Regions from separate parts of the Methylobacterium sp. 285MFTsu5.1 genome, predicted to be linked through region 2. Evidence: predicted binding sites of a transcription regulator. Region 2 holds the regulator's gene; each other region holds the start of a gene.

Region 1 (4,761 bases), on a different contig from region 2:
CGCCGAGACCCTCCTGGTCGACACCTACCTGACCGACCGGGAGGCGGCGAGCGCCCGGGTGTTCCGGATCTACCGGCCGACCCCGCCGCACTATCACGCCACCTGCGACGAGTACCTCTACTGCCTCTCGGGCCGGGGCCGGGTCTGGCTGGGCGATCCGGCCGCCGAGACGGCGTTCGGCCCGGGCCAGCTCCTGTTCTTCGAGAAGGGCACGGTCCACGCGATGCCGGTGCTCGAGCCCGGGGACCCGGTGGTGTTCCTGTCGATCGACACGCCCCGGCGGGCGCCGACCGACATCGTCTTCGTGAACCCGGAGGACGGGACGCCCGCCACCTTCATGGCGCGCAACGCCGAGGCGTGAGGGGTCACACCCGCAGGGACCGGCCGGCCGCCGCCACGCCGAGGAGCAGCGCCGCCACGATCAGCAGGGACGCGGGCAGGCCGAGCGCCTGCGCGGCGAAGCCGATCAGCGCGGGCCCCGCCAGCACCCCGGCATAGCCCAGCGTCGTCACCGCCGGCACCGCCACGCGCGCGGGCATCGCGGTCTGGCGCCCCGCCGCCGTGAACAGGACCGGGACGATGTTGGCGCAGCCCGCCCCGACCAGGGCGTAGCCGGCGAGCGCCGCCTCCCAGGCCAGGATGACGACCGAGAGCGCGAGGCCGGCCGCCGCCAGCAGGCCGCCGAGGATCACCACGGGCCGCCGGCCGAGGCGGGCCACGATCGCATCCCCGCCGAGCCGGCCGGCCGTCATGGTGACCGAGAAGGAGGCGTAGCCGAGCGCCGCCCAGGCCGGATCGAGCCCGCGCTGCTGGATCAGGAACACCGCGCTCCAGTCGAGGGCCGAGCCCTCGGTCAGGAACACCACGAAGCAGAGCAGGCCCAGTACCAGCACCGGGCCGCGGGGCAGCGCGAAGGCGGGCCCGCCGCTTCCCCCTGTCCCGCCGGCCGGAAGGATGCCCGGCCAGGCGGCCGCGAACAGGGCCACGATGCCGGCGACCAGGATCAGCACGCTCCAGCCGGCGCCCAGGCCGGTGCCCATCAGGACGCTGGCCAGCAGCGCCCCCAGGATGCAGCCGAGGCTGTAGAGGCCGTGGAAGCCCGACATCATCGGGCGCCCGGCGGCGCGCTCCACCGCGACGGCCTGCAGGTTCATGACGCAGTCCACCGCCCCCATCCCGGCCCCGAACAGCAGCAGCGCCCCGGTGAGCGGCACGAGCCCGGAGCCCACGGCCAGCACCGGCAGGGCGAGGCCGATCGCGAGCGTGCCGGCGAGCAGGACCGGCCGGAAGCCGAGCCGCGCGGCCGCGGCCCCGGCGCTCGGCATCGCCAGGATCGAGCCGACGCCGAAGGTGAGGAGCAGCAGGCCGAGCCCCGCCGCGTCGAGGCCGGCGCGGTCCTTCACCAGCGGCACCAGGGGCGCCCAGGTGGCGTTGGCGATGCCCACGATCAGGAACAGCAGCCGCGTGGACAGGCGCTGCTGGGTGGCCGTGCGGTCGTCGGAACCGCGGAGGGCGGCCGGATCGGTCGCGTCGCATGCTGGCATCGATACCTGTCGGGATGTGGATCTGAGGGCGGGATACGGCGACGTGGATCTCGGCGCCCGCGGTGCAACACCGAAGGTGGGCCAAGGTTTGGCGAATCGAGCTACGGCGAAGCTGGGGCCACCGGACTCCGATCGCGGCCGCTGGCTCCACCGCGTCATCGCTTCGCTGCGCTCGCGAAGACGGTCGCGCGTTCACCGAGCGGTTGCCGACGTACGCGTTTCGTTCTAGCAAGGGCGGCGCATGACGGGCCTGCGTCCCGCCGGCCGCATCTTGCCGCGGGCCCCCTCGGGCTCGACATGAGCCGGAGCGGCGGCTGGCCCGCGCGCGAATCCGTCCGATTTCGTCGATGCCTCGGTCGACGCCTCGAAAGACCGCCGCCCTCATGGCCAAAGCCCAAGCTGGAAGTCGTGCCGCAAGCCGCGTCGGTGCTGCCCAAGCCGCACCGAAAGCTGCCGCCAAAGCGCCTTCCAAGACGGCTCCGAAAGCCCCGGCGACGGCCAAGGCGCCCCAGTCCAAGGCGCCCGAGTCCAAGCCGGTTCGCGCGAAATCCAGCTCCCCCGGCGCGCGGAACGAAGCCGCCATCGACGCCAAGCTGGAGGCCCTGTTCGACGCCGCGCCGGCCCCCGTCGAGGACCGGCGGGTCATCGCGATCCGCGGCGCCCGGGAGCACAATCTCAAGAACGTCGACCTGACCATCCCGCGGGACAAGCTCGTGGTCTTCACCGGGCTCTCGGGCTCGGGCAAGTCGTCGCTCGCCTTCGACACGATCTACGCGGAGGGGCAGCGCCGCTACGTCGAGTCGCTCTCGGCCTATGCCCGCCAGTTCCTGGAGATGATGTCCAAGCCCGACGTCGACCAGATCGACGGGCTGTCGCCGGCGATCTCGATCGAGCAGAAGACCACCTCGAAGAACCCCCGCTCGACCGTGGGGACGGTGACCGAGATCTACGACTACATGCGCCTGCTCTGGGCGCGGGTCGGCATCCCCTACTCGCCGGCCACCGGCCTGCCGATCGAGAGCCAGACCGTCCAGCAGATGGTCGACCGGGTGCTGGAGCTGCCGGAGAAGACCCGGCTCTACCTGCTGGCGCCCGTGGTCCGCGGGCGGAAGGGCGAGTACCGCAAGGAGATCGCCGAATATCAGAAGAAAGGCTTCCAGCGGCTGCGCGTGAACGGCGAATACTACGCCATCGACGATGTGCCCAAGCTCGACAAGAAGTTCAAGCACGACATCGACGTGGTGGTGGACCGGATCGTGGTCCGGGCCGATATCGGCTCGCGGCTGGCCGAGTCCTTCGAGACCGCGCTGGAACTCGCCGACGGCGTCGCCGAGATCGTGTTCGCCGACGCCCCCGAGGGCGAGGCGCCGCGGACCGTCACCTTCTCGTCGCGCTTCGCCTGCCCGGTCTCGGGCTTCACCATCGCGGAGATCGAGCCGCGGCTGTTCTCGTTCAACAACCCGTTCGGCGCCTGCCCGACCTGCAGCGGCATCGGCCACGAGATGCGGATCGATCCCGAGCTGGTGATCTCCGACCCTGGCTTAAGCCTGAAGCGCGGCGCGGTCGGCCCCTGGGCGAAGTCGACCTCGCCCTATTACGGCCAGACGCTCGAGGCGCTCGCCGAGCATTTCGGCTTCAAGACGGGCGTCCCCTGGCAGAGCCTGTCGGAGACGGCCCGCGCCATCGTGCTCTACGGCTCGGGCAAGCAGGCGGTGCGCTTCGCCTACGACGACGGCTTGCGCAAGTACACGGTCAACAAGCCCTTCGAGGGCGTGATCCCGAACCTGGAGCGCCGCTACAAGGAGAGCGACTCGGACGCCGTGCGCGAGGAGATCGGGCGCTTCATGAGCGAGACGCCCTGCGCCGCCTGCGGCGGCAAGCGGCTGAAGCCCGAGGCTCTGGCCGTGAAGGTCGCCATGGCGGACATCGCCGACGTGACCGCCCTCTCGGTCTCCGAGGCGCACCGCTGGTTCTCGGACCTGCCCGGGAAGCTGACCGCGAAGCAGAACGAGATCGCGGTCCGGATCCTGAAAGAGATCCGCGACCGGCTGAGCTTCCTGGTGGATGTCGGCCTGGAATACCTGACGCTCGCCCGCGGCTCCGGCTCGCTCTCGGGCGGCGAGAGCCAGCGCATCCGCCTCGCCTCGCAGATCGGCTCCGGCCTGACCGGCGTGCTCTACGTGCTGGACGAGCCCTCGATCGGCCTGCACCAGCGCGACAACGAGCGGCTGCTCGGCACGCTCAAGCGCCTGCGCGACCTCGGCAACTCGGTGATCGTGGTCGAGCACGACGAGGACGCGATCCTGCAGGCCGATTACGTGGTCGATGTCGGCCCGGGCGCCGGCATCCACGGCGGCGAGATCATCGCGCAGGGCACCCCCGCGGAGGTGCTGGCGAACCCCGCCTCGCTCACCGCCAAGTATCTCACCGGCGCGATGGCGGTGCGCACCCCGACCGCCCGCCGCAAGGGCCGGAAGGGCAAGCTCGGCCTGTTCGGCGCGCGGGGCAACAATCTCAAGGACGTGGACGTCGAGATCCCGCTCGGCACCTTCACGTGCATCACCGGCGTCTCGGGGGGCGGCAAGTCCACCCTGGTGATCGACACCCTCTACAAGGCCGTCGCCAAGAAGCTGAACGGCGCCCTGGAGCACCCGGCCCCCTACGGGCGGCTGGAGGGGCTGGAGCACCTCGACAAGGTCATCGACATCGACCAGTCGCCGATCGGGCGCACGCCGCGCTCGAACCCCGCCACCTATATCGGCGCCTTCACGCCGATCCGCGACTGGTTCGCGGGCCTGCCGGAGGCCAAGGCGCGGGGCTACCAGCCCGGGCGCTTCTCGTTCAACGTCAAGGGCGGGCGCTGCGAGGCCTGCTCGGGCGACGGCGTCATCAAGATCGAGATGCACTTCCTGCCGGATGTCTACGTCACCTGCGACGTCTGCAAGGGCAAGCGCTACGACCGCGAGACCCTGGAGGTGAAGTACCGGGGCAAGTCCATCGCCGACGTGCTCGACTCCACCGTCGAGGAGGCGGCCGAGCTGTTCAAGGCGGTGCCGGCGATCCGCGACAAGCTCGAGACCCTGAAGCGGGTCGGCCTGCACTACGTCCATGTCGGCCAGCAGGCCACCACCCTGTCGGGGGGCGAGGCGCAGCGCGTGAAGCTCTCCAAGGAGCTGTCGAAGCGCGCCACCGGCCGCACCCTCTACATCCTCGACGA
Region 2 (4,761 bases):
CGCGTTCTTCCGGGGGCGGCTCGCCCGGATCGGCGCGATTCCGGCCCGGGCCCATCTCGATCCGGCGCTGCCCCAGGGGGCGCGGGTCACGGTGGCAGGGCTCGTGCTGATCCGCCAGCGGCCCGGCACCGCCAAGGGCGTGGTCTTCCTGACGCTGGAGGACGAGACCGGTATCGCCAACGTGATCGTCTGGAAGACCGTGTTCGAGGCGAACCGCCGGATCGCCATGCAGGCGCGGTTCCTCGCCGTGCGCGGCCGGATCCAGCGGGCGGACGGGGTGGTCCACCTCGTGGCGGAGGGGTTTCGCGACCTCACCGCTGCCCTGCGCGATCTGCGCGAGGCCGGCATGAAGCTGCCGCCCGAGAACACGGATTTCGGCGTGCCCCCGGACCGGCGCGTGTTCCCCAGCCGGGATTTCCACTGAGGCCGGCACTTCGACCAGCCCCTCGACCAGCCCCTCGACAGGCCCCTCGACAGGCCCCGCGCCGCGCGTAGAGTGCGGCGATGTCGAGCTTCGCCGTCCCGCGCCTCCTCCTCGCCGCCTGCGCGGCCCTGCCCCTCCTGGCGGAGGCCGCCCGGGCCGACAGCTGCGACGACCTCACCCGCCAGATCGCCGACGCGATCGGCGGCCGGGTCGGCAAGCGCGCCGGCCCCAGCATCGACATCCGCGTGGCCGGCCCGATCAAGTTCGACGTGACCTGCCGGGCCGAGCCGATCGTGCAGGCGACCTCCGCCGAGCCGAGCCCCTCGGCGACCTTCTTCCGCGACCTGTCGGTGGCCTCCGAGATCCTCATCGGCCAACCGGCCGCGACCGTCGAGCCGATCATCGCCACCGCCTACCGGACCGCGCTGGCGGAGCGGCGCAAGTCGTTCATCCAGCAGAACGGCTGGTCGGCGTCCTGCTACACCGACCCGGGCAGCAGCACGATGCGCACCCTGTGCTCGGTGGGGCGTATCCCGCCGGGCTGAGGCGGACCTGAGCCGGCAGGATGCGTGGCCTGGGCCCGCTCAGTACTCGATCACGCCGTCGAGCGCGTAGTGCTTCACGGTCTTCCGGTTGGCGATCAGCTCGTCGACCGTGGGCTCGCCCTTGAGGGCGCGGGCGATGGCGAGTTTCGTGGCCTCGTAGTTGGTCCGGTAGAGGTCCTTCTGGTCGAGGTTGTCGTCCTCGGCGCAGCGCTGATCGAGCCAGATCATGATGATCATGCACAGCTCGTCGAGCCCGTCCTTCGGCAGGATGCCCTCGATGATGCAGTCCACGATCGCGTCGCCGGTGGCGGCCTGGACCACGCCGCCGAGGAGCTCGGCATACTCGGCCGTGTGGATCGTGACCTTGGTGGTCATCATCGTGGCCGGGCGCACGAGCTGGTTGAGGTCGCGCACCACGAACATCCGCGTGTGGCCCTGGACCTGCCCCATCATCGACGCGAAGGCCTGACCGACCGGGCCGCGCACCGAGCCGATCAGCACCTCCGGCATGGCGTCGGTGTACTGGCCCTCGGCCGCCAGCACCGTGGCCTCGCCCGTGCGGAACCAGATCTCTTGCATGTTCGAACTCCACCTGATCGGAGCCCGCGGGAGACATCATCGGCGGCCTCGCGTCAATCGCCCCGAAGCCGGCTCCCATCCCGGCCGCCCCTGCCCTCGCCCGCGCTGCGGCGCGGGCGCGGACCCGTGCCGCCCCGCGTCGCCGCGATGCGGCCGCCGGCATCCGCGACGGCGCGCATCTCCACCCCTGCGCGGCCTGTGGCCTTGAGGAACGCGGACAGGCGAGGCAGGGAAGATCGGAGCGCGGCTCCGGGAGCGGTCCCGGGCCTGGCCGTTCCGGTGGGCGCGCGGCGCCGTGCCGGGCATGCGGGAGGAACACGATGGCGGAGAGCACGGACCGGGGCTCCGGCTGGAGCCTTCAGGCGAGCGCCGTGCCCGACGGGGTGCGCCTGGAACTCGCCCTCGCCGACCTCGGCGGTGCGCCGGTCACCGCCGCGATCGTGCTCGACCGGACGGAGGCCCGGGCCTTCGCCCGCGCCCTGCTGGCCGCCGCCGGCGACGCCGCGGAGCGGACCTTCCCGAAGCCGGGCGCCTGAGGACGCGCCGCCGGCCGGTCAGCGCACGCCGAGGCCCGGATTGCGGCCCGGCAGGCGGGGGACCACGGTGCCGCGCTTCTCGATCGGCGCGTCGCAGGCGTAGGCGAACTCGGTCTTCAGCGGATCGAACACGGTCTCGCCGGTGATCCGGCAATCCTCGCGCACGGTCTCGTCGAGATAGGCCCGGGCGGCGGTGCGGAAGCGCTTCACCCGGGTGGCGCCCGGCTCCGGATCGATCCGGACCTCGCTCAGGTTGCAGCCGGTATACTCGCGCAGGGCGTTGGACACGATCAGCATCCGGCGCAGCTGCCGGTTGTCGTAGACCTCGTAGGGCTCCTTGCAGCCGATCGTGACGACCTGGGGAGTGAGCGCCACGTAGTTCCGCGAGATGTAGGAGAATCCGGTGGTGCAGCCGGCGAGGCCGAGGGCGGCGAGGCCGAGGGGCAGCAGAGCTGCGGGTCGTCGCATCCTCGTCATTCCAAGAGGGTCCCAGCCCGCACCCCGGATCCGCCGCCTTCCCGGCGGGGCGCCGCGATGCATTGAAACGGCTCCGCTTGCGCCGTCAATGCGTTTCTCGACCTTCTCCCGCGGGCGCGCCCGCGGCGCGCCGAGCCGAGCGGTGCCGCTCTTGCGGAACACTTGCGGAACGTTTAACCTGTTCGTGATTTGTTTCGGAGACCGTCACGTGGCGGTCCGCCAAGCCGCGAGTCCCCCGTCGATGCTCACGCGCAAGCAGCTGGACCTCCTGCGATTCATCCAGAGCCGGATGCAGGAATGCGGTGTCCCGCCGTCGTTCGACGAGATGAAGGATGCCCTCGATCTCAAGTCGAAATCCGGCATCCACCGGCTGATCACGGCGCTCGAGGAGCGCGGCTTCCTCCGGCGCCTTCCGAATCGGGCGCGCGCCATCGAGGTGATCCGGATCCCCGAGAGCCTGACCCAGGCCGCTCCGGCGACTCAGGCCCCCGCCGAGCCGCGCCGCTTCACGCCGAGCGTGGTCGAGGGCGGTAAGTCCAAGCAGCCGCCGGCCCCGGCGAGCACGCGGATGATCGACGAGTCCGGCCGCGCCATCTCGATCCCGGTCATGGGCCGGATCGCGGCCGGTACCCCCGTCTCGGCGATCCAGAACCAGAGCCACGCCATCACCCTGTCGCCGGACTTCGTGGCCGGCGGCGAGCACTACGCCCTCGAGGTGCGCGGCGACTCGATGGTCGAGGCGGGCATCCTGGACGGCGACCTCGTGGTCATCCGCAAGCAGGAGACGGCCAATACCGGCGACATCATCGTGGCGCTGATCGACGACGAGGAGGCGACGCTCAAGCGCCTGCGCCGCCGCGGCTCGTCGATCGCCCTCGAGGCCGCCAACCCGGCCTACGAGACCCGCGTGCTCGGGCCCGACCGGGTCCGGATCCAGGGCCGCCTTGTGAGCCTCGTCCGCCGCTACTGAAGCGGCTCGGCCGGCGCGTCGCCGGGGGCGAGGTCTCCGCCCGGCGCGGCGTCGGCCTCCGGCGTCGCGGCGACCCCGTCCTCCGCGGGGCGGTCGCCCGGCTCCGCGGTGACCGGCCGCGGCGGTCCCGGCCCGCGCCCGGCGGCCGGCCGCCAGGGCACGGCGCGGCCGTCGTCCCGGGCGTAGCGCGCGGCGAAGCCGTCGCCGTCGGTCCGGAGGGCCACGGCCCCGCGGGCGGCGAGGACGCGCCGGTCGATCACCAGCGGCCCCGTGCAGGTCGGCGGCGCCGCGAGGCCCGTGATCAGCACCGCGGCGCGGGCGCAATCCTCCGGGAAGGCCCGCCGGTCCCGGACCAGGGCGACCGCCCGCCCGTCCGGCAGCCGGGCGGTGCAGCCGAGCCGGTCGCAGCGCCCGCTGCCGGACCGGACGATCAGCCCCGCGGACCGCCGCCCGTCGCCGTCCGCCTTCAGCCACTGCTCGAGGACGAAGCCCGAAGGGCTGCCGAGGGCCGCGAGCCGCCCGTCCGGGCCCCTCACCGCGGCCCCCGCGCCCTGCCGGTCGACGTAGAGGTCGTAGTGGTTGGGCCGGGCCGCGAGGACGAGCCCGAGCAGGACCGGCGGCACGGCGAGCCAGCGCAGGCGCGAGGCCGGCAGCGTCCCCAGCAGCAGGCCGGCGGTCAGCAGGGCGAGCGCCCCGGCGCCGAAGGCCGGCAGCACCAGGACCGCCCGCTCGAACCCGGCGATCCAGTCCGAGATCGCCAGCATCCCGGCCACCGCCTGCCCCATCAGCCACCAGACCGGCCGGTCGAGGGCGAAGGGATAGGCGAGGCAGCCGATTACCGCGGCCGGCATCACCACCAGGGAGACGAGCGGCAGGGTCAGGGCGTTGCCGACGAGGCCGAAGGGCTGGACCGTCTGGAAGTGGTAGGTGGCGAAGGGGGCCGTCGCGACCTGCGCCACCAGGGTCGTGGCCAGGGTCCCGGTGATCGCCGACAGGCCGGTCCCGACGAGCCGCCCGATCCGCCCGGCCCCCGGGCGCACGAGCAGCCGCCCGTCGATCAGCCGCGCGCAGGCGATCAGCCCGGCCACGGCGCCGAAGGACATCTGGAAGCTCGGGCCGAGCAGGCCCTCCGGCTCCCGGGCGAGCGCGATCAGCGCCGCGAGGGCGAGGTTGCGCATCGACAGGGCCGGCCGGTCCACCAGGATCGCGCCGAGCATGATCAGGGTCATG
Region 3 (4,761 bases), on a different contig from region 2:
GCGCGACCGAAACCGGTCACCCGTCTTTGCGAGCGCAGCGAAGCGATCCAGGGCAGCGCGACTTCGGCGAACGTGGCGCTGCTGGGTTGCTTCGCTGCGCTCGCGATGACGGCGCGGCGCCATCGACCGACGCGGCGCGGCCGCGCCGGCGCTCCGGCGTCAGATGTCGAGGTCGGCGCCCTCGGCGAAGGCCGCGCGCTCGCTGATGAAGGCGAAGCGCGCCTCGGGCTTGTTGCCCATCAGGCGCTCGACCGTGTCGCCGGTCGATTCCCGGGCCTCGTCCAGGACCGCGACGCGCAGCAATGTGCGCTTCCTCGGATCCATGGTGGTCTCCTTGAGCTGGGCCGGCATCATCTCGCCGAGGCCCTTGAACCGCCCGATCTCGACCTTGCCGCCCTTGAACACGGTCTTGACGATCCGCTCCCGATCCGCGTCGTCCCGGGCATAGGCCACCTTCGAGCCCTGCTGCAGCCGATAGAGCGGCGGGATCGCGAGGTAGAGGTGGCCGCGGTCGATCAGCCTCGGCATCTGGCGGTAGAAGAAGGTGATCAGCAGCGAGGCGATGTGGGCGCCGTCGACGTCGGCGTCCGTCATGATGATCACCTTCTCGTAGCGCAGGTCCGCCTCGCGGAAGGCCGAACCGGTGCCGCAGCCGAGCGCCAGGGTGAGATCGGAGATCAGCTGGTTGGCGCCGAGCTTGTCGCGCGAGGCCGAGGCGACGTTCAGGATCTTACCGCGCAGCGGCAGGATCGCCTGGGTCGCCCGGTCCCGGGCCTGCTTGGCCGAGCCGCCGGCCGAGTCGCCCTCGACGATGAAGATCTCCGAGCCCGCGGTGCCGGCCGCCGAGCAGTCGGCGAGCTTGCCGGGCAGGCGCAGCTTGCGGGTCGCGCTCTTGCGGGCGACCTCCTTCTCCTGGCGGCGGCGCAGGCGCTCCTCGGCCCGGTCGATCACCCAGTCGAGGACCTTGTTGGCCTGGGCCGGGGAGGCGGCGAGCCAGTGGTCGAAGGCGTCGCGCACCGCCGTCTCGACGATGCGCTGGGCCTCCACGGTGGCGAGCTTGTCCTTGGTCTGGCCCTGAAATTCCGGCTCGCGGATGAACACCGAGAGCATCGACGCGCAGGTCGCCATGACGTCGTCGGTGGTCACCGCCGTCATGCGCTTGGCTTGGTTCACCCGCTCGGCGTGCTCGCGCAGGCCGCGCAGCAGGGCGACGCGCAGGCCGGCCTCGTGGGTGCCGCCCTCGGGCGTCGGGATCGTGTTGCAGTAGGAGTGCGAGATCCCGTCCTCGGCGACCATCCAGGCCACCGCCCATTCGAGCGACCCGTGCGAGCCCGGCTTGGTGATCTTGCCGGAGAACATGGCGTCGGTGACGAGTTCCTTCCCGTCGATGTCGCGGGCGAGGTAGTCGCGCAGCCCGTCGGGGAAGCGGTGCACCGCCTCGGGCGGAACGTCCTCCAGCCCCTCGAGGAGGGCCGGGGCGCAGCGCCAGCGGATCTCGACGCCGCCGAACAGGTAGGCCTTGGAGCGCGCCATCTTGAACAGGCGGCGCGGGTCGAACTTCAGCGAGCCGAAGATCTGGGCGTCCGGGTGGAAGCGCACGCGCGTGCCGCGGCGGTTCTGCACCCGGCCGACCAGTTCCAAGGCCCCTTGGGCATGACCGCGCGAGAACGTCTGCCGGTAGAGCGTCTGGTTGCGCGCCACCTCGACCTCCAGCAGGTCGGAGAGTGCGTTCACCACCGAGATGCCGACGCCGTGCAGGCCGCCCGAGGTCTCGTAGACCTTCGAGTCGAACTTACCGCCGGCGTGCAGCGTGGTCATGATGACCTCGAGCGCCGACTTGCCGGGGAATTTCGGGTGCGGGTCGACCGGGATGCCGCGGCCGTTGTCGGTGACGACGAGGGCGCCGGTCTCCTCAAGCTCCACCTCGATGAAGCTGGCATGGCCGGCGACCGCCTCGTCCATCGAGTTGTCGATCACCTCGGCGAACAGGTGGTGGAGCGCCCGCTCGTCGGTGCCGCCGATATACATGCCGGGCCGGCGCCGGACGGGCTCCAGCCCCTCCAGCACCTCGATGTCGGAGGCGGTGTAGCCGCCCTCCGGCTCGGCGGCCGCGAGCGTCGCCACGGAGGCCGCCGAATCCAGCCGCCGCCGCGGCTCGGGCGGGCGGGCCGCCGCGCCCTTGCCGCCCGGCCCGAACAGGTCCCGCGCCGGATCGCTCACGCGCGGCCTCCTGGCGCGCGGCGCGTCGGCCGGCTCGGCTTCGCGCAGACGGGTCTTGGGACGGGTCTCGGGTCGTGGAGCATGCGCCTTCATCCCCGCATGATAGCGGAACAAACCATAAACATCAAAGCCGTTCGCCCTGCGGCGAGGCGGTCGCATCATCGCATGCTGCGCTGCCGCGAGCGAGGGCCGCGTCCGTGCCGGCACACGGTTCCGCGCGCCGGGCCGTCATCACGACGTTGCACAACAATGGGTTAAGGCTTTCTCGTGACCCGCATGCCCGGCTTCCACAGGCGACGCCCGGAACAGAACGGGACGATCGACGTTGGTGGCGGAGATAAATCTTGACCGTGGTCAGGGAGCCGCAGTCCATGAGCGACGCCGCGATCGAGGCCCGCCGCCTCACGTTGATCCGCTTCGAGCACGCGGCCGGCGCCGCCTTCGGCTGCGACGATGACTCGGCTGTCGTGCCGGCCGGTCGGGCGCTGATGAACTCCACCACCCTCGCGCTCGCGACCTTCGCGACGGCCGTGGCGGCGACGATCACCTACCTGGTCTGAACCCGATCGCTGACCGCAACCCGCGGTGAGGGGCGGCAACGCTGCCTCTGCCACGTCTTTGCGAGCGGAGCGAAGCAACCCAGTCGGCGCCACGTTCGAACGCCTCGCGCTGCACTGGATTGCTTCGCTCCGCTCGCAAGGACGGGCGGGCTTGCCGGCCCGCCTCAGCCTCGTCCACGAACGCTTCAGCCCGCGCTCGACGTCTTCGCCGCCGCCTTCTTGGCCGCAGGCTTCTTCGCGGCGGTCTTCTTCGCCGCCGGCTTGTCGCCGCCCGCGGCCCGCGCCGACCCTTTCCGGACCGCCCCGCGCTTTGCCGGCTTGCCGCCGCCCGCGGCGCGCTTGGCGTTCACCAGGGCGATCGCCTCGTTGAGGGTCAGCGCCTCGGCGCTCATCGTCTTCGGCAGCGTGGCGTTGACCTCGCCGTCCGTGACGTAGGGCCCGTACTTGCCGGCCTTGACCACGAGATCGCGGCCGCTGGCCTCGTCCTTGCCGAGCGGCCGGCCCGGATCGGCGGCCGGGCGGCCGCGGCCGCCGCCCTGCTCCTTGGCGACGATCAGGTCGATGGCGCGGTTAGCCCCGATCTCCAGCACGTCGTCGTCCTTGCCGAGATTGGCGTAGGTCTTCCCGTGCTGCACGTAGGGTCCGAATCGGCCGAGATTGGCCAGGATCGGCTCGCCGGTCTCGGGGTGGCGGGCCACCTCGCGGGGCAGCGCCAGCAGGGCCAGCGCCTTGTTGAGATCCACGTCCGAGGGGCTGAGCCCCTTGGGCAGCGACGAGCGCTTCGGCTTCTCGGCGCCCTTCTCGGCGGAGGCCTCGCCGAGCTGGAGGAACGGCCCGAAGCGGCCGTCGCGCAGCGTCACCGGCAGGCCGGTCGCGGGATCGTCGCCCAGCACCCGCACGCCCGGCTGGCCACCCTCGGCCGAGGAGCCGTCACCGTCGCCGTCGACGCCCGAGGCCGAGAGCTGCCGGGTGTACTTGCACTCCGGGTAGTTCGAGCAGCCGATGAAGGCGCCGAACTTGCCGAGCTTCAGCGACAGCTGGCCTGAGCCGCAGGTCGGGCAGGTGCGCGGGTTCGAGCCGTCGCCCTTGTCGGGGAAGATGTGCGGGCCGAGGAGGCCGTTCAGCGCCTCCAGCACGTCGGCGACGCGCAGCTCCTTGGTCTCACCGATCGCCGCGGAGAAGTCGCGCCAGAAGTCGCGCAGCACCGCCCGCCAGTCGATCTCGGCGTTGGAGACCCGGTCGAGCTGCTCCTCGAGGCCGGCGGTGAAGTCGTACTCGACGTAGCGCCGGAAGAAGCTCTCGAGGAAGCCCGTGACGAGCCGCCCCTTGTCCTCCGGCTGCAGCCGCTTCTTCTCGATCTTGACGTATTCGCGATCCCGCAAGGTCTGGAGAACCGCGGCATAGGTCGACGGGCGGCCGATGCCGAGCTCCTCCATGCGCTTCACGAGGCTCGCCTCGGAGTAGCGCGGCGGCGGCTCGGTGAAGTGCTGGGTCGAGCTGATCCGCTCGCGGGCGAGCGGGTCGCCGGCCTTCATGGGCGGCAGGCGGCGGCTTTCCTCGTCCTCCTCGTCGTCCTTGCCCTCCTGGTAGAGGGTCAGGAAGCCATCGAACTTCACCACCTGGCCGGTGGCGCGCAGGTCGATGGTCCGCGGTCCGACCTTGGCGGTGACGTCGACGGTGGTCCGCTCCAGCTCGGCCGATTCCATCTGGCTGGCCATGGTGCGGGTCCAGATCAGCTCGTAGAGCCGGGCCTGCTCGGGCTCGAGGTGGCGCGCCACCGTCTTGGGCAGGCGGCCCATGTCGGTGGGGCGCACCGCCTCGTGGGCCTCCTGGGCGTTCTTGGCCTTGACGCTGTACTTGCGCGGAACGTCCGGCACGTAGCGGTCGCCGAACTCCTTGCCGATCACCCGGCGGGCGTCCTGGATCGCCTCCGGCGCCATGTCGACGCCGTCGGTCCGCATGTAGGTGATGATGCCGACCG

What was found. Region 2 encodes LexA, which represses DNA repair genes until DNA is damaged. Its sites were predicted from a motif close to TGTTCNNNNTGTGTTCNG; they were not measured.
Region 1: the regulator LexA is predicted to act here: its motif matches at 1,755-1,772, upstream of uvrA (excinuclease ABC subunit UvrA).
Region 3: the regulator LexA is predicted to act here: its motif matches at 2,327-2,344, upstream of parE (DNA topoisomerase IV subunit B).

What each region holds. Positions count from the first base shown of each region.
Region 1 is NZ_KB911294.1:9,251-14,011, reverse strand. Features, by position in the region: gene H288_RS0125985 (cupin domain-containing protein) at 1-361, shown strand, start outside; gene H288_RS0125980 (MFS transporter) at 366-1,544, opposite strand; gene uvrA (excinuclease ABC subunit UvrA) at 1,928-4,761, shown strand, end outside.
Region 2 is NZ_KB911273.1:100,864-105,624, reverse strand. Features, by position in the region: gene H288_RS0109105 (error-prone DNA polymerase) at 1-424, shown strand, start outside; gene H288_RS0109100 (hypothetical protein) at 505-969, shown strand; gene fae (formaldehyde-activating enzyme) at 1,009-1,548, opposite strand; gene H288_RS0109090 (hypothetical protein) at 1,869-2,084, shown strand; gene H288_RS0109085 (hypothetical protein) at 2,103-2,552, opposite strand; gene lexA (transcriptional repressor LexA) at 2,803-3,531, shown strand; gene H288_RS0109075 (ComEC/Rec2 family competence protein) at 3,525-4,761, opposite strand, start outside.
Region 3 is NZ_KB911291.1:58,610-63,370, forward strand. Features, by position in the region: gene parE (DNA topoisomerase IV subunit B) at 160-2,220, opposite strand; gene H288_RS0125090 (hypothetical protein) at 2,592-2,780, shown strand; gene topA (type I DNA topoisomerase) at 2,966-4,761, opposite strand, start outside.